DNA from 2 places in the Sporosarcina sp. P20a genome. Region 2 is predicted to be linked to the other one. Evidence: riboswitches for the same ligand, from Rfam matches in the RefSeq annotation. Region 2 holds a riboswitch; the other holds the start of a gene.

Region 1 (15,616 bases), on a different contig from region 2:
AACGGCTAGGGTTTGGCAAGGGTATGCGGGTAATTTCTTTTCATGACAATGGAGAGAAAATATACCGCTCAGTCCTAAGTCTGATATACACTTCAGTCATCTGATGGACTCAATTTTATTGAGTTACGCTTATAATAGAGTAAAGGGGTGTGAATATGCGGAAAATACTGATAGTTATTACAGGCGTAGTACTGTTAGGTATAGTTAGCTTTTGGTTATATGACTGGATGAAAACGGACCGTGTCTCTGGTGAATTGTCAATTGAAAAGGATAACGCGAAGTCGCTCGATGTGGCTATCGGTTTTGGTGCCGGTACTCTTCTAATTGAGGGCGGGGCAACGCAATGGGTGGATGGGGACATTGATACGAACGTGAAAAAATGGTATCCATCCGTTACGTATAAGAATAAAAGAGATGTTGGCTATGTAGAGATTCAGCAGAAAATGAAAGGTTTTTCAGCTTTGCGGAAGCATCGAAACGATTGGAATCTTCAACTGACAAATGAAATACCTGTGAACCTCGATGTCGAAATGGGTGTATCCGATTCAGAACTAAGATTGGCAGGAATCCATCTCAATCAAGTGTCAATAGATGCTGGTGTGGGGGATACGACGATCAATCTAGGCGGCGAATGGAAGGATAGCTTTGACGTGGACATCAACCTGGGAGCGGGCGATGCGAAGATTCATTTACCTAAAGAGACTGGAGTTAAATTATCTGTTTCAAAGGGGATAGGTAGCGTGGGAACGAAAGGTTTAATTGCTAAAGGTAAAGGCATCTATGTAAATGAAGCTTACGGGCACTCGGATACTACTATTCATTTGAAAGTTGATGTCGGTGTAGGTGGTGTAGATTTCATACTTGTTGAGTAGCGGAAAGTTTATAGTCTATCGCTTAAACCTTACATGATTGAGTTAGTAACGCATAAAGATATCTGTACCCATATAACGCATAATCCGACTAGAGACAGTACTTAATATGACTAATGAAAGATTCTTGCTCATTACAAAGTATTGTTCTATAAAGAAAATCTAGAGTAGTAAAAAATGTGTGAGAGCATTGTCATGATTGAAGACAAGACTATCGCGCTTTTTTTTCGTCCAGATAATATTATAAACTAATCTACTAGATAGGCGTAGTAACTATTGAAATGGTTTCGTCTACAAGTATGCAGTATAATTCAGTACATAACTATATATTAGGTGAATTCATCTACACGTGTATCGGAACGGAGGGGACGAGGGTGGAAACACAGCCAAGTATGAAGACATATGTAATCACAATTGCAGGAGCAGTCTGTTGGGGTTTGATCGGTTTATTCATAGCGCCACTATATGCACGGGGATTCACGGCTTGGGATGTAGTAGCGATTCGAGGGATTTTCAGCTTTGTGTTTTTATTTGTCATCATGATGTTGTTCTTTCGTGATCAGTTACGGACACGAATAAAGGATCACGTATTTTTTGCGAGTGCAGGTATTTTTAGTCTTGCGCTATTTAACTACCTTTACTTCGAAGTATTTTCACGTTCCAGTTTGTCTCTTGCCGTGACGTTATTATATACGGGACCGTTATTCGTGATGATTCTATCGAGGATCTTCTTTAAGGAATTACTAACTGCCCGTAAAGGTTTAGCACTAGTATTTGCTATTGTCGGTTGTGCATTTGTGGTCGGGCTCTTGCCGCTAGGATCGCAGACTATTCCTAGTAAGACGCTATTAATGGGAATTCTTTCGGGATTTTGTTATGCGCTATACAGTGTTTTCACCAAGCCGATAACGAAACGGTATTCGGCCCTGACGATTACTACGTACACATTCTTGTATATGGCTTTATTCATGTCGCTGACTAGTAATGTATGGCGCAAGGTTGCCAAATTCCAGTATGTTGACGTTTGGATTGCTGCCCTACTACTGGCACTGATTTCTACTGTGGCGGCATATGTCTTATATACATCGGGTCTAAAGTATTTGGAAGCGGGGAAGGCATCAATTCTTGCAACCATTGAACCAATTGTTGCAGTTTTAGTTGGTGTATTGTTCCTTGGTGATCAACTGCTTCCGTTACAGATACTTGGCATCGCACTTGTGTTATATTCCGCTGTACTCATAGTAGGTAAGCAAGTGAAAAGTAAGAGCTTTGATAAAAGAGAGCGTACTTTTGAAAAATAGAATCTGCGTAAGAACTGCCCGCGTTTGATAGCATAAACAAACGGAATAGTTCCCCCGCAGATACACATCATGATTTGAATTTCTGTATTTCATCCGCGACTACAAATGCTAAATCATCATTCCCGAACATTTGAAGTACATCCAGCATGGTTTCATTATCTATATGAAGTTCCTCAAATCCATCATCGCTTTCCATGACTTCTTTTAGTGCGGGATTTGCCCGTTGTTCAGGGTATGCTTGCTGATAAAGAGTTTGTGGATTCAGTTTATGATTGGCGCACCACTGAACAAATAGGCGAATCATCAAGTTTTCGTCGTCTTTGTACTTTTGAATGATCTGTTCCTCAATATTTTTAAATTCCATTGTGCAAACCTCCTTGGTCGATTGTTTCTTATAAGTATAAACGATAGGAAGGTTTTCTTGTAAGCAATGGGGCTTTGCTTATTAGATGAATGCATATAAAATTAGCAGCTTAGGGTGAAAAAGAAAAGGTGATCATTACTCCTATACGGAAAAACGAACGACAGCACTACTCTTTACGACACTAATTAGGAAAGCCAGTTAACAAGTTATGCAACTTATATATTGACGGCTCGCCTATAGAATGACGAATAGACGAAAAATTTTGGTTATTTATAAATTTTGTTATAATAGTAGTGTGACTGCTAGTTAATAACAGAAAAGAACGTGTACGTACAATTTTGAAGAAATGGCGGGCACTATAATCAAGGAGGTTTTTGGAATGGCGGAAGATCGCTATCAACGTGGTTTGGAAAAGTTAATGGAACTTACGTTATCGGGTGAAGATAACCCAGCAGGTGAGATGGAAATTGGCGAGAGCTTCAAAGATGTAGCACCGGATTTGACTAAGTATGTAGTGGAATTTGCGTTTGGGGATATCTATTCCCGACCTGGATTGGATAATAAACAAAAGGTTCTTACAACGATTACGGCTCTTGTAGCACAAGGTAAGCCGCAGATTCAGATGCACATCAAAACAGGCCTTGATGTAGGCTTGACGCCCGACGAGATTATCGGTTGCATCATGCACCTGATTCCGTATACTGGATTCCCTAGCGTTCTGAATGCTTTATCTGTTGCACAAACAGTATTTGCAGAACGCGGAGTTTCAATTACGAAAATGGACGAGAAGTGAGTATATTTAATAGGAATGGTATTTTGTGAAGTGGTTTCAACCGGTGATTTGTAAAACGGTTGAAACCACTTTTCTGGTTATTGAAATGGATCATTTATTTTACTGAACCAATATATGTAAGCGGCGTTTTGACAAACCTGTCTTTCTTTACAAAACTTCACTATAATAAAACCGTGATGATCTATAACGAACAGCAAACTAAATGACATACAAGTCTAGAGGAGAGATGTTACATGTTTTCTGAAGAAGAAAAAGATGCGGTCTACAAAGTGATTTACAATAGAAGAGATGTGCGAAGTTTTTTGCCGACGCCCATTCCTGAGGATCAGATACATAATATATTGAAAGCGGCTCATCACGCACCTTCAGTAGGCTTCATGCAACCATGGAATTTCATCATCGTTTCATCTGATGAAACGAAAGAAAAGTTGGCTTGGGCGGCCGATAAAGAAAGGCGTGCGCTAGCGATTCATTATGAGGATGAAGGAGAAAAAGAGACAAAGTTTCTTGGCTTAAAAATACAAGGAATAAAAGAAGCACCTATCACTATTTGCGTGACATGTGATCCTACGCGTGGCGGCTCACATGTGTTAGGACGTAATTCCATCCCTGAAACCGACATGTTATCGACTGCTTGTGCCATCCAAAATATGTGGCTAGCAGCATGTGCGGAAGGTTTAGCGATGGGCTGGGTGAGTTTTTATAAAAAGAATGATGTGCGCGATATTTTGAACATACCACCTCATATAGAACCGATTGCACTTTTATCTATTGGGTACACGGAGAATTATCCGACTGCGCCTATATTGGAAACAGCTAATTGGGAGAAACGGCGAAGTTTAGATGGTTTGATTTTTACCAATCAGTGGAATAATAAATAACGGTTTACAGATGCACTCAGCTCATTAACATTGTATATCATCAACTGTGAAGTAGCTGATGATATACAATGTTTTTTAATTAGATTTACAAGAGTAGTAATTCTACAAAATACCACACATTACTAGCGGAAGAAATATAGTGTCAAATCTACTTTCGACTAGGTATAAGGTCATTATTAATTCATTCAATGTAATCGATTTGAGATAAGTAATTTCATAAAACAACTCCTTTTTGTTATATCCTGTCTACGTTTGTCGTGCTTTATGAATAAATAAAGTAACTCATTTGATATTTGTCTTTTTTTTTTACCTTTTGCCTTCTTCAGAAAGTATATGTATAGTATATAATCGTTCATTAGACGAACAAGTAACCTTATTTTGAAAGGAGAAACATGAGAAAAATATCAAATGTCTTTTACATTACGATCGCATTGATCGTCGTTACGGTTGGATACGGCGTATTTGCATCGGAAAGCTTCGAAACCATTACAATGAATGCAAAGAATTTTGTCGCATCCTCATTTGGATGGTACTACTTGCTGTTGCTTTCATTACTACTATTATTAAGCATTTTCCTCATTTTTAGTCCGTACGGTAAGATTCGACTCGGTAAAGATACCGACCGCCCTGAATTTTCTACCGTTACGTGGATTGCTATGCTATTTTCAGCAGGAATGGGTATTGGATTAGTGTTCTACGGAGCAGCTGAACCTTTATCACATTTCGTCAATCCTGCAACAGAAGATCCAAACACCGATGAAGCCTTTAAGGAAGGATTACGTGAATCATTCCATCACTGGGGACTTCATGTATGGGCGATGTATGGAATAGTCGCTTTATCTCTCGCTTATTTTCAGTTCCGTAAAGATGCACCAGGTTTAATTTCAGCAACATTGAAACCGATTTTTGGCAAGAAGATGGATGGTCCGTGGGGAACATTCGTTGATGTTCTTGCAGTCTTTGCTACCGCATTTGGTGTTGCAACAACTCTCGGTTTCGGTGCTGTTCAAATTAATGCAGGGCTGAATTATTTGTTTGGGATTGAGATCGGGACACTCTCCCAGTTTATCATTATCGCTATAGTTACAGTACTGTTTATCATTTCCGCTTCTTCGGGACTCAGTAAAGGGATCAAGTATTTATCCAATACAAACTTGGTACTTGCTGTGTTACTTCTCGCATTCGTCGTTGTGTTGGGACCGACGTTGTTAATATTGAACATGTTTACTGAATCACTAGGTGGTTACGTAGGAAATCTCGTTCAAATGAGTCTTCGTACGGCACCGCTTAATGAAGGTAATCAGCAATGGCTGTTTGATTGGACGATTTTCTACTGGGCTTGGTGGATTTCATGGGCACCGTTTGTCAGTATGTTTATCGCGCGTGTCTCAAAGGGTCGTACAATCCGAGAATTCATGGTGGGCGTACTTCTTGCACCTACATTGCTTTGTGCATTCTGGTTCTCTACTTTCGGCACGACAGCTGTCGACATGCAGCGTCGAGGAATAGCGGATATCGCAAGTTCTTCGTCTGAGCTGGTGGTCTTTGAAATGTTTAACGAAATGCCATGGTCATTTATTATTTCGATTATCGCCATTCTGTTGATTGCATCGTTCTTCGTGACTAGCGCTGACTCTGCGACGTTTGTGCTCGGTATGCAATCGACGTATGGATCGTTGACACCGCCTACAAGTGTGAAAATGATTTGGGGTATTATCCAATCGTCCATTGCATTAATTCTGTTATCAGTGGGTGGCTTGGCTGCCTTACAAAATACGATCATTATCGCCGCCTTACCATTCTCGTTCGTCATGTTATTGATGGTCATCTCTTTAATGAAAGAGTTGCGCAGAGAGAAACCAATGCGTAGGTAGTAGTGAAATAGTAGTTGAAGCCGTTGCTGTAAATAGCAACGGTTTTTAATTTCCCATACGGTATTAAGCGACTCTATTTGACCAATAAACCAACATCAAATAGAGTCGCTTAATAATAAATTTTAGTGGTAGCTCAAAGAAGTGGAATTCATCTGTGCATTTTTTGTATAATAGTGAGACTGGCATCTGTAAGGGTTGAGTATATGTAATAAAACCGTTTTTGGTACACACAGCTGCAAGTTATGAAGAGAGGATTTGAACGTAACGATGAGTACTAATTTTTGGCGTGATCTACCACGGCCATTTTTCATACTAGCACCGATGGAGGATGTAACGGATGTTGTTTTTCGCCATGTAGTAAGCGAAGCTGCACGTCCGGATGTATTCTTTACGGAATTTACAAATACGGAAAGCTTTTGTCACCCAGAAGGAATCTTCAGCGTGCGCGGACGTTTGGCGTTTACAGAAGACGAACAGCCAATCGTCGCTCACATATGGGGAGACAAGCCTGAACATTTCCGCGAGATGAGTATTGGGATGGCGGAACTTGGTTTCAAAGGATTGGATATTAATATGGGATGCCCTGTGCCGAACGTTGCAACAAAAGGTAAAGGCAGTGGGCTGATTAACCATCCTGAAACCGCCGCGGCAATTATTCAAGCTGCAAAAGCTGGCGGATTACCTGTCAGTGTCAAGACGCGTCTTGGCTACACTGACATTGAAGAGTGGCGCACATGGCTCAGACATGTACTGGAGCAAGATATCGCGAACCTTTCGATCCATCTACGTACTCGTAAGGAAATGAGTAACGGCAATGCACATTGGGAATTGATTCCTGAAATCAAAAAGCTTCGTGATGAAATAGCGCCCGACACATTGCTGACGATCAACGGGGATATTCTTGATCGTCATATGGGTATGGAGCTTGTGGAAAAGTACGGTGTGGATGGGGTTATGATAGGACGTGGAATATTTCATAATCCATTTGCATTTGAAAAAGAGAAGAAAGAGCATGATCATAAAGAGTTGCTGGATCTTTTGCGTCTACACCTGGATCTCTTTGATAAATATTCGACAGAACTTGAACCTCGACTATTTAAACCACTACGTCGTTTCTTCAAGATTTACATTAAAGGGTTCCGTGGAGCAGCCGAACTTCGAAATGAATTGATGAGCACGAATACGACAGATGAAGTGCGTGCACTATTGGACACCGCAGACCTCGATTAATATATTTCAGAAAAGCCTGTAACGAAAATGATTTTAGACATGTGAAAGCCTCCTTGCCATTCCAGAAATACTGGGATGAGTAAGGAGGCTTTTTGCATAATGGATGTTAGGTGCAATTACATGTTCTTATTTAAATAAACCGAGCTTTTCAATACGACGAACCGCTTCTTGCAACCGTTCTTCACTTTCTAACAACCCAACACGAATATATCCTTCTCCATGAACACCAAATCCGTTCCCTGGTGATACTGCGACGTCTGCTTTATCCAGTAATAAATCGGCGAAAGTTTCGCTTGTAAAGCCCTCTGGGACAGGTAGCCAAGCGAAAAATGATCCGGTAGGAGCTGTGACATCCCAACCGATGCGTTCGCACTCCGTTAGCAATACTGTCAGGCGACCTTCATAGAGAGCAACTAACTCTTCAACACATTGTTGTGGTCCCGTCAATGCTTCAATTGCGGCACGTTGAACTGCTGGGAAGATACTAGTGAATAAATGGTCTTGCAATACATTTAAAGCTTCTATTATTTCAGAGTTACCGACTGCAAAACCAACACGCCAGCCTGCCATATTATACATTTTGGAAAGGGACAGCATTTCAATGCCGACTTCTTTTGCCCCTTCTGTTTGTAAGAAACTTATCGGTTTCTTGCCTTCGAAACCAATGCCCCCATATGCAAAATCTTGTAAGACAGCAATCTGATTTTCTTTAGCAAATGCTACAGTTTTTTCATAAAACTCGGGAGTTGCTGTGACGCCTGTAGGATTACTAGGATAGTTTAAGTACATTAATTTAGCATCTTTTTTCTGATCATCGGTTAGTTCATCGTAATCAGGAAGAAATTCATTTTCCTTACGTAACGGCATCGTATCATATCGAATACCAGCTAAACTTACACCTGACAAGTAATCGGGATAACCAGGGTCTGGCAGCAATAATAGATCTCCTTCATTCATAATAGCTAAAGGTAGTTCTACAACACCAATTTTTGTGCCGCCGAGAACCGCAACTTCAGTTTCAGGGTCAATCGTGACATCGTATTCACGCTGATAATATTCAGCGACTGCTTGTTTTAAAGCAAGTGTCCCTCTGAATGGAGAGTAACCGTGTGTCGCTGGATCTTCAACGGCTTCTTGCAACGCTTTAATAATATGAGGAGGTGTTGGCTGATCAGGATTTCCACGCCCTAGATTAATCACATCTCTGCCTTCATCCATAGCCTTTTCTACTTTATTTAATAATATCGTAAAGAAATGCGGAGGGAGATTCTGTAACCGGTTGGACAGTGCCATAGTTTATTCCTTCTTTCTTTGATAGGGTATTTGCGTTAAGTATACATAGATCATACTAGACTTTTCAATAGAAGGTTTATTATTCGATTCCAGACGATTGCAAAAATTGAGTGCAATAAACAAAGTTGATTGAAAAGGTCGGATATTCTGTTGAATTGTCGTTATTCACCTTGACAGTTTTATTAATTCAGATTAGTATATGTTTTACGCATATAGTTTAATATCAATCTCTTATCAAGAGCGACTGAGGGAAAAGGCCCGTTGAAGTCCAGCAACCCCTTGAATGAATCAAGGAAGGTGCCAAATCCTACAGCATGGTTTTCCATCTGAGAGATAAGCTGAGAATATTTCAGTAATTCTTTCATTTAGAAAAATGAAAGAATTTTTTTAATTTAAAGAGAAGTGTTAATGCTATCAATTAATTATTATTATTTACTTGAATGTAGAAAGAAGTGAGAACATGATCCAAATTCAACATTTGTCTAAGGTATATCAGACAAAAGATAGAGTGGTAAAGGGTGTAGATGATGTATCACTAGACATCGAGACTGGAGAAATATTTGGTATTGTCGGTTATTCAGGAGCGGGGAAAAGTTCTCTCATACGCTGTTTGAATTTGTTGGAAAAACCAACGAGCGGTACGATTTTAATTAATGATGTGAATTTAACGAAACTATCAGGAGTTCAACTTCGGCAGGCGCGCTTGAAGATTGGAATGATATTTCAGCACTTTTATTTAATTAGCCAAAAGACGATTTTCGAAAATGTCGCATTTGCTTTACAGGCAGCAAAAATGCCATCAGATAAAATAGAGATTCGTGTAATGGAACTACTGGAAATGGTGGGATTGTCTGAAAAACGCAATGTATATCCAGCGCAGTTGAGCGGAGGACAGAAGCAACGCGTTGGTATTGCGAGAGCCTTAGCCAATAATCCATCCGTTTTGCTTTGTGATGAAGCGACATCCGCACTGGATCCCAACACGACGATGTCTATATTACGATTGTTGAAAAAGATCAATAAAGAATTGAATATTACCATTGTGTTAATTACGCATGAGATGAATGTGGTAAAAGAGATTTGTGATCGCATGGCGATTATGCAGGATGGTAAAGTCATTGAAGAAGGACAAGTGTATGACATCTTTTCTAACCCGGTTCAACCTTTGACAAAGGAGTTTATTAGCAGTGTAGTGTCTTATGACATCCCTAAAGCTGTCATATCTAATTTGGTCGGTACACTGATAAAAATTACATTTAAAGGTGAAGTAGCGATGGAAGGTGTGATTTCCGATACGATGCAGAAGTATAAAGTCAAAGGTAACTTCCTGCATGGGTCGATTGAATATATTCAAGAACGAGCACTTGGGATTTTCTTAATGGAATTACAAGGTGAACATGAAGAAGTAGAGCAAGCGATTGCATACATACTTGAACAAAACGCACAAGTGGAGGTGATCCGACAACATGTTTGATCTAGCCCACATCATGGAACTTATGCCGGATATTATAAAAGCATTTGGTGAAACACTTTATATGATAGGCATCTCCCTTTCGATTGCGCTGATTATTGGGTTGCCGCTTGGTGTTCTATTATTTACAACAGATAAAGGATTATTTTTAGAGAACCGTGCAATTAATTCGGTTGTTGGATTTTTCGTCAACATTATTCGCTCGATTCCATTCATTATTCTACTTGTAGCCCTAATACCTTTGACGAAACTGATTGTTGGAAATACGATTGGACCGGCAGCTGCAAGTGTATCGCTTTCTGTTGCAGCGATTCCTTTCTTTGCGAGGATTGTTGAGACGTCCATGCGTGAAATAGACAAAGGTGTTATAGAAGCAGCCATTTCAACGGGTGCTTCACCATGGATGATTATTTGGAATGTGTTACTACCTGAATCTAAGTCGAGTATTATCCAAGGACTTACACTGACGTTAATCAACTTAGTTGCCTATTCAGCAATGGCTGGATTTGTTGGGGGAGGCGGAATTGGAGATTTGGCCATTCGTTTTGGCTATTACCGATATGATGACAGTATTATGCTAGTTACCGTCGCCATTTTAATAGTGCTAGTGCAGTTGATTCAATTTGGTGGAGATCGTTTTTCAAAAATGATAGATAAAAGATAAAAGGGGAGAGATGGATTTATGAAGAAACTAGTACTGGCATTCATTCTTACTGCGCTGGTTGCGGCATTAGCAGCTTGTGGAGGAGAAAAGTCTACTGAAAAGTCGGATGATGATAAAAACATTCGTTTTGGTGCAACAGCAGGTCCATATAGTGACATGTTAAAAAAAGCCATTCAACCAGCACTTGAGGAAAAAGGATATACTGTTAAAATAACAGAATTCAGCGACTATATTCAGCCGAATATTTCGTTGGACAGTGGAGATATTGATGCGAACTTATTCCAAAACATCACGTACTTGGAAAACTTCGAGAAAGAAAACAATATGGAACTTTCTGAGTTAATTATAGTACCGACAGCGCCATTAGGTATCTATTCAAACAAATATAAGTCTCTTGAGGAAATTGAAGATGGGTCAACTATTACTATTCCAAATGATCCAGTGAACGCAGCGAGAACGTTATATGTATTGGAAGATGCAGGGTTAGTGAAAATGGATGAAGAAATTGACCAATTAACGGCATCTGAAAAAGATATCACAGAGAACCCGAAGAACTTAGTGATTCAGCCAGTTGAAGCAGGGCAATTACCACGTTCAGTTGAGGGATCTGATTTGGCAGCAGTACCTGGTAACTTTGCCATTGCAGCAAATATGGATTTATTAGACGCACTAGCTTTAGAAGATATGCCGGATCAGTTCCGTAATGTGGTAGCTGTGAAAACAGATAATGTAGATAAGCAATTTGCGAAAGATATTATTGAAGTAGTAGAATCTGAGCAATTTTTAGAAATAATCGAATCCGAATTTAAAGGTTTCGGCAAACCAGCTTGGATGGAAAAGTAAGATACAACTATATAGTAGCAAGGTAAAAAATATACCAGACGTGAAGACAATAAAAAGTGTCTTCACGTCTGGTATTTTACTGCAGAATTATTCTGTTTCTACCAATACAATATCATCAATAATAGGTACATCGCGTTTTAACTCTGCAAGCATTTCCTCGTCCACAGAGCCGTCGATTTCACAAATCGTAATAGCGGGACCGTCAATTGCAAACCGTTCATTCGCCATACGAGCAATATTGATTCCTTTTCTCGAGAGAATACCTAAAAGATCGGCAATGACCCCTTTTTGATCGGTATGGCGAATTAATAGTGCTGGACGTTCGCCAGAGAATTTTATCGGATAATCATCGAGTTCCTGTACTTCAATTTTACCTCCACCAAGTGAACTGGCGAGGACTTTTATTGTGTTGGTCAATCCTGTTAACTCCACAAGTACGGTGTTTGGATGATAGCTACCCAGCACACGTTTCGTGAATTCGTATTCTAAACCTGTTTCGTTCGCAAGTTCTTTAGCGTTAGGAATTCTTTCATCGGTAGTATTGTAACCCATGACACCAGCCAGAAGAGCTAAGTCGGTACCATGTCCTTGATAAGTAGTGGCGAAAGAACCCATTAATGAAAACTTCGCACGAATAGGTTTCTCGTTCAATAGCTGATGTGCAACGTTCCCAATTCGAACAGCTCCAGCAGTGTGTGAGCTTGATGGACCAATCATGACTGGGCCGATGATTTCATAAGCGCTTTGATATTTAGCTGGTGCACCACTGCTTTTTGCTTTTTGCTCTTTGTCCTTACCAAATACTTGGGTTTTCAGTTTTTGACCCGTGGGCGTACCAGCAAGTCCACCGATTCCAGTTTCGCGCAGTGACTCTGGCATGTTCTGTCCTACCTCGTGCATGACATGGATTACTTCGTCAGGAGGGATGATACTTACAACCCCTGCCATCGCCATATCTGCGGCAGCTTCAGCTGTGATAGCATGCAGTCCATTTCGAATGATACATGGAATTTCTACCAGACCCGCCACCGGATCACACACAAGACCCAATGAGTTTTTCAGTGCGATACCTATTGCGTGACCGACTTGGTCAGGCGTGCCGCCAGCAAGTTCCACTAATGTACCTGCCGCCATTGCGGTAGCAGAGCCGACTTCCGCTTGGCATCCTCCCGCAGCTCCTGAAATGGAAGCACGATTTGCGATGACTAACCCTAGGGCAGATGCCGTAAACATAGATAAGACAATTTGTTCGCGGGTGTACTTTCCACTATCGAGCGCATGAACGAGAACTGCAGGTAAAATCCCTGCAGATCCCGCAGTAGGCGTTGCGACGATTCGTCCCATATTCGCGTTCACCTCTGATACAGCCAGTGCATTTGCGGCGGTGTGCAGGGTAGAAGGATGAACAAATGAATTTCCCTTTTTAGCATAATCATATAACCGCTGTCCATCGCCGCCCGTTAGTCCGGTGCGTGACATGATAGATGTAGTCGTTCCTTTGCGAACAGCTTCTTCCATTACCGTAAATTGTTCTGACATTTTCTTGATGATAGTATCTCTCTGCATGCTTTTTTGCTTGATTTCAGATTGAATCATTAGCTCATAAATCGGCGTATGATCCTGTTCTGCATGCTCGATCAGTTGGTTTAAACTCGTGAATGCCATTTGTGATTGCTCCTTAAAGAAAGCTGTTCCATACAAAAATACTGGAACCGCTTTCGCTGTATTTGATATAATTACCGATATATTGAAAGCGCTTACCTCTCATTATTTGTTATTTTACGTGAAATGTCAATCAATTGAAAAGATACTGAAGCATCAAATGCCCAGTACCTTGTATACATGTTTAATAGCTTTGAAGATCGGAAAGCACATAATAATAGATTAATTGTAAAGTGTTTTTTAATGATTCTTCATGTGTACGTTCAAACGCATGGGAGGAGTCAATTCCCGGTCCAATCAAGCCATGGATGATGTCGTGTCCTGCCTTAATAGCGGCAGATGCATCAGATCCGTAATGTGGATACATATCGATTTTATACCCGATGTTGTGTTGTTTTGCCAGCTCCACTAGGTGATTACGCAGTCCGTAATGGTACGGGCCACTAGAGTCTTTGGCGCAAATGGATACCGTGTATTCGTCTGTGGTCTGACCGTCACCCATGGCACCCATATCGACTGCTAGATACTCGACGGTTTCTTCAGTAATATTTGAGTTACCACCATAACCAATTTCTTCATTATTCGATATAAGGAAGTGTGTCGTGTAAGGCAATTCAATGTTTTCGACTTGGATATGTTTAATGAGCTGCAACAGCATCGCGACACTTGCTTTGTCATCCAAGTGGCGGGACTTAATATAGCCGCTTTCAGTGACTTCCACGCGTGGCTCCAATGAGATGAAATCTCCTACCTCAATACCAAGTGCACGAATTTCCTCTGCTGTATTCACTTTTGCATCGATGCGAACTTCCATGTTAGCTTGATTGCGTTCTGCTGCACCAGCGTTTTTGTAAACGTGAACAGATGTCTGATGAAGCAAAATCGTTCCCGTAATAGACTCGCCCGAAGCTGTGTGGATCTTACAATATTCGCCTTCAATTGAATTGTAGTGAAAGCCACCGATTAAATCGAGCTTCAGGCGACCGTTGCTTTTCACTTCTTTGACCATCGCTCCCAGTGTATCGACGTGAGCTGTCAACATTCGGTGCTCTTTGTCGTTTTTGCCTGGGAGTGTAGCGATTAACCCACCTTTACGGTTGCGTTTCGTTTTTACATTATATTCTTGTAAGAAGGTTTCTACAAACGAAATCACTTGTTTCGTATATCCTGAAGGGCTTGGAATGGATACAAGTTGTTGAATGAGTTCTGTAGTCTCCTTTGTATCTGGTTGATAAGCCATATATTTAATCTCCTTTTATTGGACGTATATTAGTTTAGTCTATCGCGTTAGATGCATAGTTTCAACGATTTACAACGAACTGAATAAGTCCCATATGATCAATTTATGGTATAATTAATCAATGAAATTATAAATAAGTGAATATACAATATGACGAGCAAGGTAGGGGAGTCTAATATGAATGAAGAAACAAATTCAGCACAAGAAATTATAGAACTTAGAGAACAAATATTAAAGTATGAGAAGATCATAGAGGATTTATCAGCGCCAATTATTCCTTCTATTGTACCGGAAACAATTTTAGTTCCGCTAACTGGCGCTCTTTCAGTAGGACGCTTTATGCATATCCAAGAAAAAATAGTGCAAAGAATATCTGATAACAACATACTGACAGTAGTCTTTGATTTTACCGATATCAGTACCTTGGCAGTAGAAGAAAATATGGGATACGAACTATTGAGTGAAAAAATCAATGAATTAGTCAGTGTATTGCAATTGATGGGCACAGAAACAGTTTTCGTAGGATTTTCACCGGAGTTTGCTCAAAACTTGATTTTATCCAATGTATCGAACTTTAATCAAATTCGGGCATTTACGAATTTCCGTGAAGGTCTTCGCTATTTATTGGATCAAAAGGGAATGGAAATTGTGTATAAAAAATAAAATAATGCCTGTGCAACAGCAGATTTTGTAGTCTACTGTTACACAGGCATTATTTTATTATCACATATTACGTCGAACGACTAATACATCACATGAAGCAGTGAAAACAATTGCCTCAGAGACAGAGCCTAGAAAATAATGTTCAGCATTTTTAAAACCCTGAGCGCCACAGATGATTATGTCGGCTTCTAGTTCATGGGCAAGTTGTTTGGAAATATTTACTTTCGGATCGCCATGTTTGATATGTGTTTCCACATGGTCAATACCTTCTTCTTTGGCAATGGCTTTATAGCTATTGAGCAAATCCTCTATGCGCTGCTGTTCTCGCTCTAGATAGGATGCATCATCTTCATCAATCGAAAAGATATCCATGATGTTGACAATGTGCAAACACGCATTTTCTTCTAGTTTTACCATTTCAATGGATTTATGCAAAGCAAGTTTTGCCTCACTTGAACCATCTACCGC
Region 2 (15,616 bases):
TACCTTTGAATTGTTTGGTGCAGTATTAGCACTGATTGGAGTGGCGGTTTTATCGTTGCAGTGGTCAACCACTATTAACATAGGCGATTTACTAACGCTTGGGTGTGCTGTGATGTTTGCATTTCATATTTTCTACACGGCACGATTTGTCCGAACGGAAGATGCTATTTTGCTGACGCTATTGCAAATGGTTGTCGCCGCCGTGATTAGTTGCGTGACCGTCATCGGAATGGACGAGATGTCATTTTCCATGGAACCACAGGGTATAAGTTCGGTGCTGTACTTAGCTGTATTTTCTACGACTCTGGCATTCTTAATGCAAACAGTTGGGCAGAAACACTTATCGGAAACGAAAGCAGCCATTATATTATCAACAGAATCAGTCTGGGGCATGATTTTCTCTGTAGCCCTTGCCTATGAATTATTGACGTTCCGCATGTTCCTAGGTGCACTCATTATCTTTATTGCGATTTTATTATCAGAAGTAAGACCACAACTATTGAAAAAACGCATTCCACCACAAATAAAAGAACGTGAAGTTTGAAAAAGGGTTGTCCGACAAGTCAGTAACAGACTTGTCGGACAACCCTTTTCTACACTTTCTTTGCGGCCAATGAAGTTTGATAACTATGCAACGACATGCCACCGATAATTACTAGCACGCCGACTAATGAAAGTGCGCCTGGTAATGGCAAGCTAAGCAATAGCATCTCACCAAGCATGGCGAAAATTAATTCGACGGACTGTGTAGCTTCGACAGCTGCCAATTTCCCTTGATCATGTTGCACCATATCCGTCGCCATGAAGAATAGTGAAGTGGCGATTACGCCTGAACTGACTGAGACAATTAATGACTGCACGACCTGACTTAGAGAAGGCAGGCCGACAGTTACCGCTGCATAAACCGCTAGCAGCAACCAAATAGGTATCGTCATCAGTGTCATCGCGAGTACACGCTGGAACATATCGAGCCGTCCACCGACTAGATTCATCATTTTCCGATTGCCTAGCGGGTAGGAGAACGCAGCTATGACAAGCGGCAAGGTACCCAGAAGAATCGTTTTCGTCGATACGCTTCCTGCATGTGGAATCTGGATCAGCACAACACCGACTAAGATGACTAGCGAAATGACCAATGATGCCGCAGGAATGCGGTGACGGATCGTGTGTGTTTCACCAGTTTCCGTCTTGGCTTGGAACGTGAAGAAGGGGGCTAGCAACACGCCAGCGACGATGGTCATCTGCCATGTACCGGCAACGAGCCATCCTGGACTATAGCCAGCTGAAAATGTCAACGGACCGTAAAACAGAACGAACGCTACGAAACTCCAGATGAAAAAGGGCCAAGGTGCCGCAATCATTTCTCGTTTTACGCCAGTCAAGCCGCCGCGCATGGCTACGATGACCACTAGGAAGGGTACCATGAAGAAGTAACGCAATGATGCACTCCACATCCAGCTGCCGCCATCCAGTTCCATCGATCGATTTAGCACAAAAGTAACCGCAAAAAAGAGGGCGGATAATATGCCAATTCCAATAGCCCTCATACACTTAACCTCGCTGTTCCTGAAGTTTCAGCGCTTCAATAATGACTTGTGTAGCTTTCACCATATTGTCTGCTGAGATAAATTCGTATTTACCGTGGTAATTTTCACCGCCTGTGAAGATGTTTGGCGTTGGCATTCCCATATAGGAAAGTTGTGAACCATCCGTGCCACCGCGAATTGGCGCGATTTTCGGTTTGATATCGAGACTACGATAGACATCTGCCATTACATCGACGATTTCCATGACAGGCGTAATCTTCTCGCCCATATTGAAGTACTGATCCGTTACTGTCAGCTCCACCGCATGTTCACCGTACTTCTCTTGAAGACGTGTAGCGGTATCTTGGAAGAGTTGTTTGCGAGCTTCAAAAGAATTCTTGTCAAAGTCACGAATAATATATTGATACGTAGTTTTTTCCACAGAACCATTCGCTTCCATCAAATGAATGAAGCCTTCATAGTTCTCTGTTTCCTGCGGGATATCATGTTCCGGCATGGCTTGATGGAACTCTGTCGCGATCAATAGGGAGTTGACCATTTTATCTTTTGCCGTTCCTGGATGCACATTCGTTCCGGTAAACGTTATTTCTGCACCCGCAGCATTGAAGCTTTCATACTGAAGTTCTCCAAGCGGTCCACCATCCATTGTATAAGCGAAATCTGCACCGAATCGTTCTACGTCAAATTTATGAGGGCCACGTCCGATTTCTTCGTCAGGTGTGAAGCCGACACGCACTTTGCCGTGTTTGATTTCGGGATGTTCAACTAAATAATGCATAGCTGTCATAATTTCGGCGATACCGGCTTTATCGTCAGCACCTAATAAAGTCGTTCCATCCGTCGTAATCAACGTGTGGCCGACGTAGTTGTTAAGCTCAGGAAATGCTTGTACGCTCATGAGGGTTGTTTCATTCAATGAAATATCTTTACCGTCATAGTTGTCGATGCGCTGAGGGTTGACGTTTGTACCTGTGTAGTCAGTCGCGGTGTCGACGTGCGCTAGGAAGCCCACTGTTGGCAGTTGTTTGTCAGTGTTAGCCGGTAGTGTGCCGAATAGGTAGCCGTTTTCGTCCACCGAGATTTCTTCGAGACCGATGTCAGCCATTTCCTTTTCGAGCACACGCAGCAGATCCCATTGTTTTTCGGTGGACGGTGTCGTGTCCGAAGCAGCATCGGATTGTGTATCGATTTTAGCGTAGCGGATAAGTCGTTCAATCAGTTCTTCTTTCATGTAGCAGACTCCTCTCTAGATACGAATTACTGTTTTCATTTTAACAGAGGTGTGTGAATATTTCGCTTAAATCGAATAAAAAAAGAACCGAGAGCGTCGGTTCTTGGAAATGGTGTAAGGTTAATTGGTGTTGGGGTTGGGATTGGCGCTACGGAGGGGACGCTTTCCTGAGGGCTCGCGATGAGCCAACCAGGTCGCGAACTCCCTTTGGTTGTCTCATCTGTCGAGCTGATCCTCTAGGAGTCGCCCCTCCTACGCACCAATCCCTTGCATAGCAAGTGGTTGACACTTATTGTTGTGCATTAAAACTAGCCTTGTAATTAGTTTTGATCTAGAACTTGATCAGTCCTTGAACTTAAATAAGTTGAAACACAACAATAATTCACACACTACCTACAATGAGCGATATAAGTACCCCCACTCGTTAGGTAGGATTGAAGCGGAAGCTGGGGCGACTCCGGGAGGATCAGCGTGCGCCTTGAGACCCCGCAGGAGCGCACTTTGCGACGAGGAGGCTCAAGCCACGCCCTCCGGAAAGCGTCCCCAGCTGGAGCTTCAATCCCTTCGCACTCACAAGTTATATCTTAAGTGTATAAAACGTTAGATTTAGATTTTGCTATCATTTACACTCAAGCAAATATATTTATCGTAGTAATGATGATCGGCATCGAGACGACGTCTATGAGGAAGGCGCCTACGATAGGGACGATCAAGAAAGCTTTGCGTGATGGGCCGTAGCGTCCTGTGACGGCTGCCATGTTCGCCATTGCGTTTGGCGTCGCACCCAGACTATGGCCTGCGAAACCAGCAATCATAACGGCCGCGTCGTAATCCTTACCAAGCAAGCGGAACAGGACGAAGATTGCAAACAACACGACGAAGATCACTTGTACAAAGACGATCAACAACAATGGAAGTGCCAAATCTGCAACTTCCCACAGCTTGATGCTCATTAACGCCATCGATAAGAAAATACCGAGTGATACGTCGCCGATCAAATTGATGCTTGTCATATGAACCGCATCTTCTTTCACGCGATCCACAATGTTTCGTACGATCACTGCAACGAACATCGCTCCTACGTAACCTGGCATGACAAAACCAGTAGCGCTAGAGAACAGCTCGCCGATAAATGTACCGCCTGCGATACAAAGTGTAATCAATAACGTCTGTGTTAGGAAGTTATCCGTGTTGATTGGTTTTTCTAATGATTCCACGGAATATGCTTCTTCATGCACCACTTCCGTAGATTTTAAATCATATTTATTGATCAAGTATTTGACGATTGGACCACCGATTAGACCGCCTGCTACGAGTCCGAAAGTTGCTGCTGCAATACCAACGGATAGTGCAGAATCAATCCCAAGACTTTCTAATGTTTCTCCGTAAGCAGTAGCACCACCGTGTCCGCCTTCCATCGAGACAGCACCAGCCATCATACCGATCAACGGGTGCAAACCAAATAGGTAGGACATGGAGACACCGATGACGTTTTGGACCAGTGCTAAGAAGCCACAAGCTACCCAGTAGATCATCAATAGTTTTCCGCCAAGACGGATTAGACGAAAACTAGCGCCAAGACCGACTGTTGTGAAAAACGTCAACATAAATAAATTTTGCAGTGATGTATCCAATGTAAAACTCAGTAAATTGAAGTACTTCAAAATAGTCGCTAAAAGCGCAAATAGTAAACCGCCGACAACAGGGGCAGGGATACAGAATTTCTGGAGAAAGCCGACTTTACGGACTAACATCGTACCCAGTGTTAGAAGAGCTAACGCTAAAAACAGCGTAGAGATTTGATTTAGCTCAATTGTCATATGATTCGACCTCCCAGCAATGCAAAGATTGCTTCATTTGTAAGATAGGCCCCCAGCTTAACCGTTTGATTATGATGATCAAGTGACGGATTTATTTCCGAAATGTCGAATGAAAGGGTTTTCTTATGTGATGCAACAGTCTGAATGAAAGAGCGTACAATCAACGGATCCAATCCGAAGGGAGACGGCGCACTTACACCTGGAGCATACGCAGAATTCAGGACATCCGAGCACAATGTTAACAAAATAGCGTCCTGTTTATCAATGAATAACTGTATTTTTTGTAATGTATCGTCTAAAGGACTTGTCGAAATTTCTTGTTCTGTGACATATGTCACGCCTTTTGCATCGGCTTCTGCGAATAATGCGTCCGTGTTGCCAAATTCTTGGATACCTAGCACGAGGTAGTCAACATGCGCATCAGCGTCGAGCATCTGCTTGAACATCGTGCCTGAAGAAGGTTGTTCATCGTAGCCACGCAAATCAAAGTGGGCATCAATATTTATGACACCAAGTTTTGCATCAGGGCCAAGGAAATCTCGAACTCCTGTATAATGACCGTAAGCGGTTTCATGTCCGCCACCTAAAATAACGGGCTTCGTATGATAGAGAAGGCTCTTTTGAACGACTGTGCCTAATTCAGCTTGGGCTTGCTCTAGCTGACCATGCTTACATACAACAGTACCTACATCAACTATCTGACGGTCAGCAGGCAAACGCCAAGGTAGTTTCGCTAGTTCGTTACGTAAGGCATTCGGTCCTTCTGCAGCACCGAGTCTGCCATTATTTCGACGTACACCTTCTTCTGAAGAAAATCCGATGAGGGTACAAGTTTTATTGGTAGCGCTTTCTTTTAATTCGGAAAATTGGATGATTTGATGCATTCGGAATGCAGCTCTGTCAGTCTCGCTATCAGTACGACCTGACCAGTATTTTTCATTTGATGGAATTAACAATATACTTCACCCTTTCCAACGTGATATTCTTACTATACTGGTTTGTACTTATTAATTCTAATACATGTTTTTCATATATTCATGCATGCAGGCTATAAGTGGAGGTGAGATGAATGGAATTCAAGCAATTGCAGTATTTTGTCATGGTGGTGCAGCAATCCAGCTTTTCTGAAGCAGCTAAAAAACTTCATCTTTCGCAGCCTTCGCTCAGCAAAGCGATCAAGAACTTGGAGGTAGAAGTCGGATTTCAGTTACTCGAACGAACGACGAAACGTGTCCAACTAACGGAATCGGGTAGCGTAATTTATGAGCGTGCATTGCAAATTCTTCATGAGGCAGATATTTTACAACAAGAGATTAAAGAAGTGAAGTGGACAGGCAGTGGAAGTGTGCAGATCGGTATGATTGAATCCGTGAAGAATTGGCTTCCTTCTATATTACTTGCATATCGTCAGGAGTTTCCATCGATGCATGTGAAGTTAATAGAAGTATTAGGCCGTGGGGATGTTGAGCGAGCGCTCCGTCAGTACGCTGTCCATGTCTGTTTAACCAATCAATTTATAGCAGCTTCGGATATTGTCTCGATACCTTTGTATCAAGAGCAATTAGCAGTTGTCATGCATCCTGAACATCGTCTGGCGGGCAAGAATTCCATTACGCTAGCCGACTTAGAAGATGAGGCATTCATTGTCACGAGTGTTGGGTTGCAAACGAGACAGGATATTTTTGCTGCGTTTGCCGAGGAAGGAGTGCGAATGAATATATGTTACGAAGTAGAGCGTTTTGAAACAATTGTAGAACTTGTGCGGGAGAATATTGGGATTTCGATTATTCCACAAAAGTATTTTGCGCACGGGCCTGACCCAACCATTGTCATTAAAACAACGGATTCAAAGACGTTGACCCGAACTGTGTATCTAACTTATTTGGAAAAGCGTTATATGCCACCAGCTATTGAAGTGTTGATCGATAGTATGCAAATGCGGCGTGACCTCTCTGTGGAGTCGAAAGAGGGAGGCGAACTGGATGAATAAATTTTCATTCGGCATTTTAGTTGTCGTTACGACCGCTTTAATGGGCTCGTCATTCGCTATTGGGAAAATTGGATTGGAATACTCTTCACCGTTATTGCTAGTGGCAATGCGGTTTTCGATTGCAGGCGTTATCATGGCAGTGGTGGTAAAGATATTAAAAAAGCCACATCCGAAAACGTTTGGAGAGTGGAAGTGGCTTGTGCTGATTGGTTCATTGCAGACAGCTGCGGTCATGGGATGTATATTTATGGCGCTTCGTACGATCACGTCAGGCGAAACATCTATTTTAACGTTTACGAACCCGTTGCTTGTCGTTGTCATCGGGACGCTTGTATTGAAAATTCATTACGGCTGGCAACAATGGGTTGGCGTTATTTGTGGTTTGTTTGGGGTATTCATTACAATGGGCGGTCATTTAGACTTGAAGATTGGTACGGTGTTAGGATTTTTATCTGCAGTAGCGTGGGCTTGTGCGACGTTGCTCGTCAAAGTACATGGCCATCGTTTTGATACATGGGTGATGACTGCATATCAAATGCTATTTGGCGGATTGATCCTATTTATGGCGAGTTATGCAATTGAAGAACCGTTTTTCATAGCGAATCCATTGTCTTTGGCGATATTAGGGTGGCTTGCAATTGCCGCATCGATTATACAGTTTTCTATTTGGTTTTATTTATTGCAGACAGGAAATCCCGAGAGAACGAGTGCGTTTCTATTTTTGGCACCATTCTTCGGGACATTGTCAGGATGGATTCTGTTGGATGAGAAGTTATCCATGTCATTGATTTTAGGAGGCATGCTCATCAGTTTGGGAATATTCCTCGTGAACTGGCGTAGCAAACGAGAGCTTAGAAGAGGGCTAGTTGACTTGCCATAGACGGCAATAGGCTTTGAGTTCGCTGAGGAATGCTTGTACTTCATTGGTCTTAGAGCGGGTTCCTGTATAAAAAGCACGTTTGATTGGCGCAACTTTATAATCGAGTACGGTTAGATCGCCTTTTGCGAGCTCTTGTTTGCAACTGTGGCGCGACATAATAGCGATGCCTAGACCACTAAGAACGGCTTGTTTGATACTTTCCGGCGAGCTCATAATAGTAGGCTGTACTTGTACTCCATACTGTTTAAGCGATTGATCAATTAATAGACGACTAGGACTTTCCGTATCAGGTAAAATCCAATGTGTATTTTGCAAATCTAGGATGGACGAGCTTCTCTTACGTGCAAGTGGGTGTATAGCAGAAGAAAGAAGTACTAGTTCGTCTTGCATAAATGCTTCAGACGACGGTAGGTTGTCTAGTTCACTGCAACCAACGTCGACCTTATGACTTTTAAGTAATCGCACAATGTCAGAAGAAGGGGCAGTCGTTAGTTCGAGTCGCATGTCTGGATACTTCGCGTGTAGCCGAGTGAGTACGTCGGGTAAAATAGCTTGCGAAATTACTGGCGAAGCGCCAATACGTAAAGTCCCTTTTAGTGAGGTTGTTTGCGTTAAATCTATATTTGTATGATTAATCAAATCAATCATCTCCAATACACGTTTCTATAGTGAATGACCTGCGGCCGTTACTGGTTTTTATGTGAAAAAATAGCCTTGCATTAATCTGCAAGGCATCGAACGTACAATTATTGAACTGTGTAATTTTTGTGTGCAACGACAGTCATGTTGGAAGCTGCTCCAATATTTTCTGCGTCTTCTTCAGAAATCTTCACAATGACGGAGTTTTCGAGAATCTTGTGTATAGTTCCGGAAACTTCATGTTCATTACGGTTGAAAGATATGACTTCGTCTACATACCGTGATGCTACAAAATCAGAAACTGGACGATCTTTTCGTGGGAATGCCAATCGAATCAACTCCTTCAGTAGTATGGAATTTAGTCTGTCGTAATTTGTCATTAAAATCAGACGGAAAGTGCGTACAATAGCTTACTAGAACTAGTATAACACATTTCGGGAAATTATTCATCATACTAGAATTATGTCGAATGAGCAAGTTTTGCAAGGAAACAATTCTGGAAGTTGACTGGTCCTATTGTCAAAGATAGAATCGTACTGACGATATAAAAATCAATCGGTTGACATTATACCTCAGGGGGTATAATATAAAGCTAACAGTAAGGAGGTTGAGCGATATGGAATACGATGATAAAGTCAAAAATCGGTTAAAGCGTCTCGAGGGTCAAATCAAAGGTGTCTTGCGTATGATGGAAGAGGGCAAGGACTGTAAAGAAGTGATCACGCAATTATCAGCCAGTCGTTCTGCTATTGATCGTACAATTGGAGTAGTCGTGAGCTCGAATTTGATCGCTTGCATGGAAAATCTGGACGAGGCAGATGATCGTACGCATGAATCCATCATTAATGAAGCGGTAGATCTTCTAGTAAAGAGTCGATGAGCAACATCACTTGACTCTTTTTTTTATAACATATAATATACCCCTATGGGTATTTAACAAAGTAATTTTCAAATAGAAGGGGACGAGAACATGACGGAGCAAAAGAAAACAACGATTGTATTATTTAGTGGAGATTATGATAAGGCGATGGCGGCTTATATTATTGCGAACGGCGCAGCGGCGTATGATCATGAAGTAACGATTTTTCATACATTCTGGGGACTGAACGCATTGCGGAAAGACGAACCGATTAAAAGTAATAAAAGCTTCATTGAAAAGGCATTTGGGAAAATGATGCCACGTGGAGCAGACAAAATGGGGTTATCCCAAATGAACTTTGCAGGAATGGGTCCTAAGATGATCAAGCAAGTAATGAAAAAGCATAACGCGATGACATTACCACAACTGATCGATATGGCAATAGAGCAGGACGTGAGATTGATTGCCTGTACGATGACAATGGATTTGCTAGGACTTAATGAAGGAGAACTTCTACAAGAAGTCGAGTATGGCGGTGTAGCCGCTTACTTAGGAGAAGCGCAAGATGGTCAAGTGAACTTGTTTATTTAATTTTTTTGTGAAAATAGATACCCCAGGGTGTATAGGAGGAATACAATGATTCAGTCAGATAACGTGTTAGATGCAAAAGGCCTTGCTTGTCCGATGCCGATTGTGAAGACGAGAAAGATGATGAAAGAGATGGAAGATGGTCAAGTGCTCGAAGTCCAGTCGACAGATGCAGGTACTACTGCAGATTTACAGGCATGGGCGGAAAGTGTGGGGCATCAATACGTCGGTAATGTGAAAGAAGCCGATGTATGGAGCCACTTCGTACGAAAAGCAGGTCAGGAAGATCAGTCACAAAAAGAGTATCCAGTTACAGTCGACAATAGTCAGTTGATGGACCGGCTTCAAAATCCTGACGCTGTGTTACTAGATGTTCGTGAAGTAGCAGAATATGCATTCGCTCATATACCTGGAGCCCTATCTGTTCCTCTAGGCCAGTTGGATGAACGCATGCCGTATTTGAGTAAGGACAGCGAGATCTTTGTAGTATGTCGAACTGGTAATCGTAGTGACATGGCGTGTCGAAAACTAGTCGCAAATGGATTTGAGCGTGTCACGAATGTAATTCCTGGTATGTCGGAGTGGAATAGCGAGACGGAAAATTCAACGGGAGGTATGAATAAATGAGAACGATACAATCAAGTGAAGTAGCAAAACGCGTCATTGCGAAGGAATCATTATTCATTTTGGATGTGCGAAATGAAGGTGCATTTGAAGATTGGAAAATCGAAGGCGAGCAAGTGCGCCATTTGAATGTACCGTACTTTGATTTATTGGATGGCATTGAAGAAATTGAAGATCAATTGCCAAAAGATGAAGAAATCCTAGTTGTTTGTGCAAAAGAAGGTTCGTCCATCATGGTGGCGGAAATCCTGGAAGAAGCAGGCTTCCCAGTAGGTTACCTTTCAGGTGGAATGAAAGCTTGGAGCGAGTATCTTGAGCCAGTGAAAATTGCCGATTTGAAATCGGGTGGCGAGCTCTATCAATTCGTCCGTCTTGGTAAAGGATGTCTTTCCTACATGGTCTTGTCTGGTGGGGAAGCGGCAATCATTGATGCAACACGTATGACGGATGTGTACTTGGATTTTGCTACGCAGCGCGGTATCAAGATCACAAACGTACTTGATACGCACTTGCACGCTGATCATATTTCGGGTGGTCGTCAGATTGCAAAAGCCACGGGTGCAACGTATTGGCTGCCTCCGAAAGATGCAGAAGAGGCAGTATTTGAATATGCAGCGTTAGAAGGTGATACATTCATTCAGATAGGTGAAACCAAAATTGATATTCAAGCACTTTATTCGCCAGGACACACAATTGGTTCGACTTCATTTATCGTCGATGACAGCTATTTGATGACAGGCGATATTCTGTTCATTGATTCGATCGGACGTCCAGATTTAGCTGGTTTAGCGGAAGATTGGGTAGGTGATTTACGTGAGTCTTTGTATAGTCGCTATAAAAAATTATCTGAGGACTTAATAGTCTTACCTGCACACTTCATGATTATAGATGAGTTGAATGAAGATGGTAGCGTGGCGGAGAAGCTTAGCGTATTGTATGAAAAAAATCATGGCTTGAATATTCAGGATGAAAAAGAGTTTAGAGAATTAGTCACGGGTAACTTGCCTCCGCAGCCTAATGCGTATCAAGAAATTCGTCAGATGAATATGGGGAAAATTGAGCCTGATGAAGAAACGCAACGCGAGATGGAGATTGGACCAAATCGCTGTGCAGTTCGGTAAGTATGTAGTTTAATTTATAGTGAAAACAAAACAAAAAATAAAAAACATATTAAAAGGAGAAGATATATATGAGTACAACAACATTTTTAGACGCAAAAGGCCTGGCATGTCCAATGCCGATCGTACGTGCAAAGAAAGCAATGAAGGATTTGCAAGTAGGAGATATTCTTGAAATTCATACGACAGACAAAGGATCAGTATCCGATCTTACTGCATGGGCAGCTTCAGGCAATCATGAAATCAAAGATCAGCAACAAGAGTCCGATGTCTTTAAATTCTGGATCCAAAAAGGGTAAACTACGGATAGAGGGAATTGCTGTCTCCCTCTTTCATCAGGAAGAAGGGAGAACATCATGACCATTCCATTTATTATCACGATCTTCCTCATTGGATTCGTCGGCTCGTTCCTTTCCGGTATGATGGGAATTGGCGGCGCAATTGTTAAATATCCAATGTTGCTATTTATTCCTGCGCTACTGGGTTTTGCTGCATTTACACCACATGAAGTTTCTGGGATTACTGCAGTTGAAGTGTTCTTTGCATCACTTTCAGGAGTTTTAGCGTATAGAAAGAGTAATCTGATCTTGAAACCACTCGTTCTCTACATGGGAATCAGTGTATTAGTCGGTAGTGTGATCGGCGGTGCCGGTTCTAGTATGCTAACAGAAGCTACTGTCAACGTCGTCTATGGTTTTCTAGCTGTTATGGCGGCAATTATGATGTTTATTCCGAAAAAAGGTCTCGACGATCAGCCGGTTGATGAGATTACATTCAATCGCTTCGTTGCTTCTAGTGCAGCCTTTATCGTCGGCTTGGCAGCTGGGATTGTCGGAGCTGGTGGTGCATTCATTTTGGTACCGATTATGCTCGTGATACTAAAAATTCCTACACGCGTTACGATCGCTACATCACTCGCGATTACGTTATTGTCATCAGTGGGCTCAGCATCAGGCAAGCTCTTAACAGGGCAAGTACCCTATGGACCAGCTCTCGTCATGATCGCCGCAAGCATCATCGCAGCTCCGATCGGTGTAAAAGTTAGCCGCAAAGTAAATACTAAAGTATTACAAAGCATTTTAGCCGCGCTAATCATAGCCTCCGCCGTGAAAATATGGTGGGACATATTCTAAATAAGCACAATCGCCAGTACATCGTTCACTGAACATGTCTCTGGCGATTTTTCAAATGGAGTCGCAAGTAAGAAACTTCATTAAACTCACTACGGTGCTTTCTTCACTCTTACTGTCAATTCATCATATTGAAAGTAATGCTAATTTCTAAACATTCTATTAAATCCTTGCAATAGACTAGGAATAGCCGTATACTATTTTTCAACGATGGAAAACGAATAGACACACTCTTATCAAGAGCGGCGGAGGGATTAGGCCCTGTGATGCCCGGCAACCGGCGGAAGCAAAGGTGCTACTTCCTACAAACTTTCGGTAGTTTGGAAGATAAGGGGGAATGAGCGAAAGCAGAGCCCTCTTCTTATTATGGAAGATGGGCTTTTTCTATATAAAAAGAGCGAATCACACGCCTACGTTTTCCTTGTCTAGTCCCAGAGAAAAGATATTCGGGGAGTTTCGGTGTTCCATCAATACATGAAAAAGGGGAATGGTTATGACGAATTTACAGCCAGAAACGATACTATTACACGGAGGGCAAAAACCGGATCCGGAAACAGGCTCACGGGCTTTACCGATTCATCGTACGACTTCTTATGTATTCAGAGACACGGAACACGCACAAAACCTATTTGGCTTAAAAGAAGCAGGTAATATTTATACAAGAATTACGAACCCGACAGTAGCAGTTTTCGAAGAACGTGTCGCACAGCTAGAAGGCGGAACAGCGGCAGTCGCGTTGGCTTCGGGAATGGCGGCCATCGCATTCTCTATTATGAATATTGCTGAAGCGGGCGATGAAATTGTTGCAGCAAGTAATCTTTACGGTGGTACATACAATTTATTCGCCGTAACATTACCGCGCTTCGGCATCAAAGTAAAGTTTGTGGATGCTTCGGATCCTAAGAACTTTGAAGCGGCCATTACAGATAAAACGAAAGCTTTGTTTGCAGAAACAATCGGTAACCCGAGTTTGCAAGTGCTTGACGTGGAAGCTGTTGCGAACATTGCACACGAAAATGGAATCCCATTGCTAGTAGACAACACATTCCCGTCTCCATATGGATCAAACCCCATCGAGTATGGTGCAGACGTAGTGATCCACTCAGCAACGAAATGGATTGGCGGACACGGTACGACTATCGGTGGTGTAGCAGTAGATGCAGGGACATTCGATTGGACACAAGGTAGATTCCCTGGCTTTACAGAGCCGGATGAATCGTATAATGGCTTACGTTACGGAATCGACACGGCAGCAGCGGCTTTCGCAACGAAATTGCGCGTGCAATTGCTAAGAGACTTCGGCCCATGCTTGTCGCCGGACAGTGCGTTCAACTTGTTGCAAGGTTTAGAGACACTTCATTTACGCGTGCCTCGCCACAATGAAAACGCGCAAAAGGTTGCGGCCTTCCTGCAAGAACATCCAGCTGTCGAATGGGTAACCTATACAGGTCTAGAAGATCATCCAACGGCGGAATTGGCCAATAAACATTTGAAAAACGGGTATGGATCAATAATCGTATTCGGTATCAAAGGTGGACGCGATGCAGGAAGACAAGTCATCGACAATGTAGAAATCTGGTCTCATGTAGCGAACGTGGGAGATGCAAAATCATTAATCATTCATCCGGCTTCTACTACTCACCAGCAGTTGTCCGTAGAAGACTTGAAGAATTCAGGCGTTAGCGAGGAGTTAATCCGCTTGTCTGTAGGGTTAGAGTCAGTAGACGATATTATCGCAGATTTGAAACAAGCAATCGAAAAAGCCTCGAACTAATAAAAAAATGAACACTACGCATGTGCGCAGTGTTCATTTTTTATTTTCGTTTTACTTTTTTTCGCTCTTCTTTTAAAGATTTGAATAGCGAGACGACCATCATGATCAGTATGATGGAGAATGGTAAGGCTGCTATGATGATGACGTTTTGAAGTGCATCCAAACCACCAACATATAATAGAATAATCGCGATGGAAGACTGAATGACACCCCAGACAACTTTTAAGTTATTAGGTGGAGTCAATGAACCATATGAAGACTGCATGCCGAGTACAAATGTAGCTGAATCCGCTGATGTAATGAAGAATGATGTAATCAGCAAAATAGCGACAACTGAAATGACGAATGACCAAGGCAATCCACTGAACATCTCAAAAATCGTCAACTCTGTTGCAGTTGAGGCTAGATCGATAATGCCTGCCTTTTGTGTTTCAATAGCTGTCGTACCAAATGCTGAGAACCAAATGGCACTCAATAAAGTCGGTACTACAAGCACACCGATCATGAATTCACGAATTGTTCTACCTTTTGAAACACGGGCAATGAACATGCCGACAAATGGTGACCACGCTATCCACCAAGACCAGTAGAATAGTGTCCAGTCATTCAACCATGAACGATTTTCAGGTGTAAGTGGTGCTGTACGGAAACTCATACGAATGAGGTGCTCTAAATATCCACCGATAGAATCAGTGAACATATTGAAGATCAGCAAAGTTGGACCGAGTGCAATGATAAAGACCAACAGTGTAAGAGCTAATACCATATTTGTATTTGATAAAATACGAATGCCTTTTCCAAGACCGCTCCAAGCGGATATTAGGAATAATACAGTCACGACCCCAATAATAATAAATTGAGACCAGAAACCGATCGGTACACCGAATAAGTAATTCAAACCTGCGTTGATCTGGACTGCTCCAAATCCAAGTGATGTTGCGACGCCGAAGACAGTAGCGAAAACTGCAAAGACATCAATGACGGTTCCGAGTTTACCTTCTACACGATTACCGAAAATCGGACGAAGTGTAGCAGAAATCAATCCAGGCTGACCTTTGCGGAACTGGAAGTAAGCTAGTGCTAAAGCGGTCATACCGTATATGGCCCATGCGTGGAAGCCCCAATGGAAAAATGTTGAACGCATCGCTTCTTTATACGCTTCTTTCGTTTCAGTAGGTGCAGTAGCTGAACTTACTGCATAATGTGAAAGAGGTTCTGCAGCTCCATAGAACACGAGTCCAATTCCCATACCGGCGGAAAATAGCATCGCAAGCCAAGAGAACATAGAAAACTGCGGTCTATCACTGTCTTTCCCCAATCGAATCCTGCCGAGTGGACTGAATATCAAATAAACTGAGATGAAGAATAACATAGAAACTGTCAGTAAGTAATACCAGCCGAATGAATCAGAAATGA

The links. A riboswitch is a leader RNA that binds a small molecule or an ion and turns the genes downstream of it on or off. The one in region 2 is predicted to bind S-adenosylmethionine.
Region 1: it holds a riboswitch for S-adenosylmethionine, as region 2 does, so the genes downstream of both, CSV72_RS06500 (methionine ABC transporter ATP-binding protein) here and CSV72_RS05885 (O-acetylhomoserine aminocarboxypropyltransferase/cysteine synthase family protein) in region 2, are expected to answer to the same signal.

Annotation. Positions count from the first base shown of each region.
Region 1 covers NZ_PDYT01000004.1:27,526-43,141, forward strand. The annotation lists gene CSV72_RS06460 (toast rack family protein) at 156-872, shown strand; gene CSV72_RS06465 (DMT family transporter) at 1,262-2,170, shown strand; gene CSV72_RS06470 (hypothetical protein) at 2,238-2,534, opposite strand; gene CSV72_RS06475 (carboxymuconolactone decarboxylase family protein) at 2,914-3,327, shown strand; gene bluB (5,6-dimethylbenzimidazole synthase) at 3,561-4,208, shown strand; gene CSV72_RS06485 (glycine betaine uptake BCCT transporter) at 4,601-6,082, shown strand; gene CSV72_RS06490 (tRNA dihydrouridine synthase) at 6,350-7,312, shown strand; gene CSV72_RS06495 (pyridoxal phosphate-dependent aminotransferase) at 7,439-8,605, opposite strand; SAM riboswitch class I at 8,834-8,945, shown strand; gene CSV72_RS06500 (methionine ABC transporter ATP-binding protein) at 9,066-10,079, shown strand; gene CSV72_RS06505 (methionine ABC transporter permease) at 10,072-10,740, shown strand; gene CSV72_RS06510 (MetQ/NlpA family ABC transporter substrate-binding protein) at 10,759-11,583, shown strand; gene sdaAA (L-serine ammonia-lyase, iron-sulfur-dependent, subunit alpha) at 11,671-13,248, opposite strand; gene CSV72_RS06520 (M42 family metallopeptidase) at 13,430-14,485, opposite strand; gene CSV72_RS06525 (STAS domain-containing protein) at 14,663-15,148, shown strand; gene CSV72_RS06530 (universal stress protein) at 15,209-15,616, opposite strand, start outside.
Region 2 covers NZ_PDYT01000003.1:63,274-78,889, reverse strand. The annotation lists gene CSV72_RS05960 (DMT family transporter) at 1-544, shown strand, start outside; gene CSV72_RS05955 (DMT family transporter) at 594-1,547, opposite strand; gene pepT (peptidase T) at 1,552-2,778, opposite strand; gene gltS (sodium/glutamate symporter) at 3,408-4,598, opposite strand; gene hutG (formimidoylglutamase) at 4,595-5,554, opposite strand; gene CSV72_RS05935 (LysR family transcriptional regulator) at 5,668-6,588, shown strand; gene CSV72_RS05930 (DMT family transporter) at 6,581-7,468, shown strand; gene CSV72_RS05925 (substrate-binding domain-containing protein) at 7,451-8,107, opposite strand; gene CSV72_RS05920 (DUF2187 family protein) at 8,215-8,436, opposite strand; gene CSV72_RS05915 (metal-sensitive transcriptional regulator) at 8,724-8,987, shown strand; gene CSV72_RS05910 (DsrE/DsrF/DrsH-like family protein) at 9,078-9,557, shown strand; gene CSV72_RS05905 (sulfurtransferase TusA family protein) at 9,603-10,181, shown strand; gene CSV72_RS05900 (MBL fold metallo-hydrolase) at 10,178-11,299, shown strand; gene CSV72_RS05895 (sulfurtransferase TusA family protein) at 11,368-11,595, shown strand; gene CSV72_RS05890 (sulfite exporter TauE/SafE family protein) at 11,653-12,429, shown strand; SAM riboswitch class I at 12,657-12,760, shown strand; gene CSV72_RS05885 (O-acetylhomoserine aminocarboxypropyltransferase/cysteine synthase family protein) at 12,920-14,200, shown strand; gene CSV72_RS05880 (glycine betaine uptake BCCT transporter) at 14,241-15,616, opposite strand, start outside.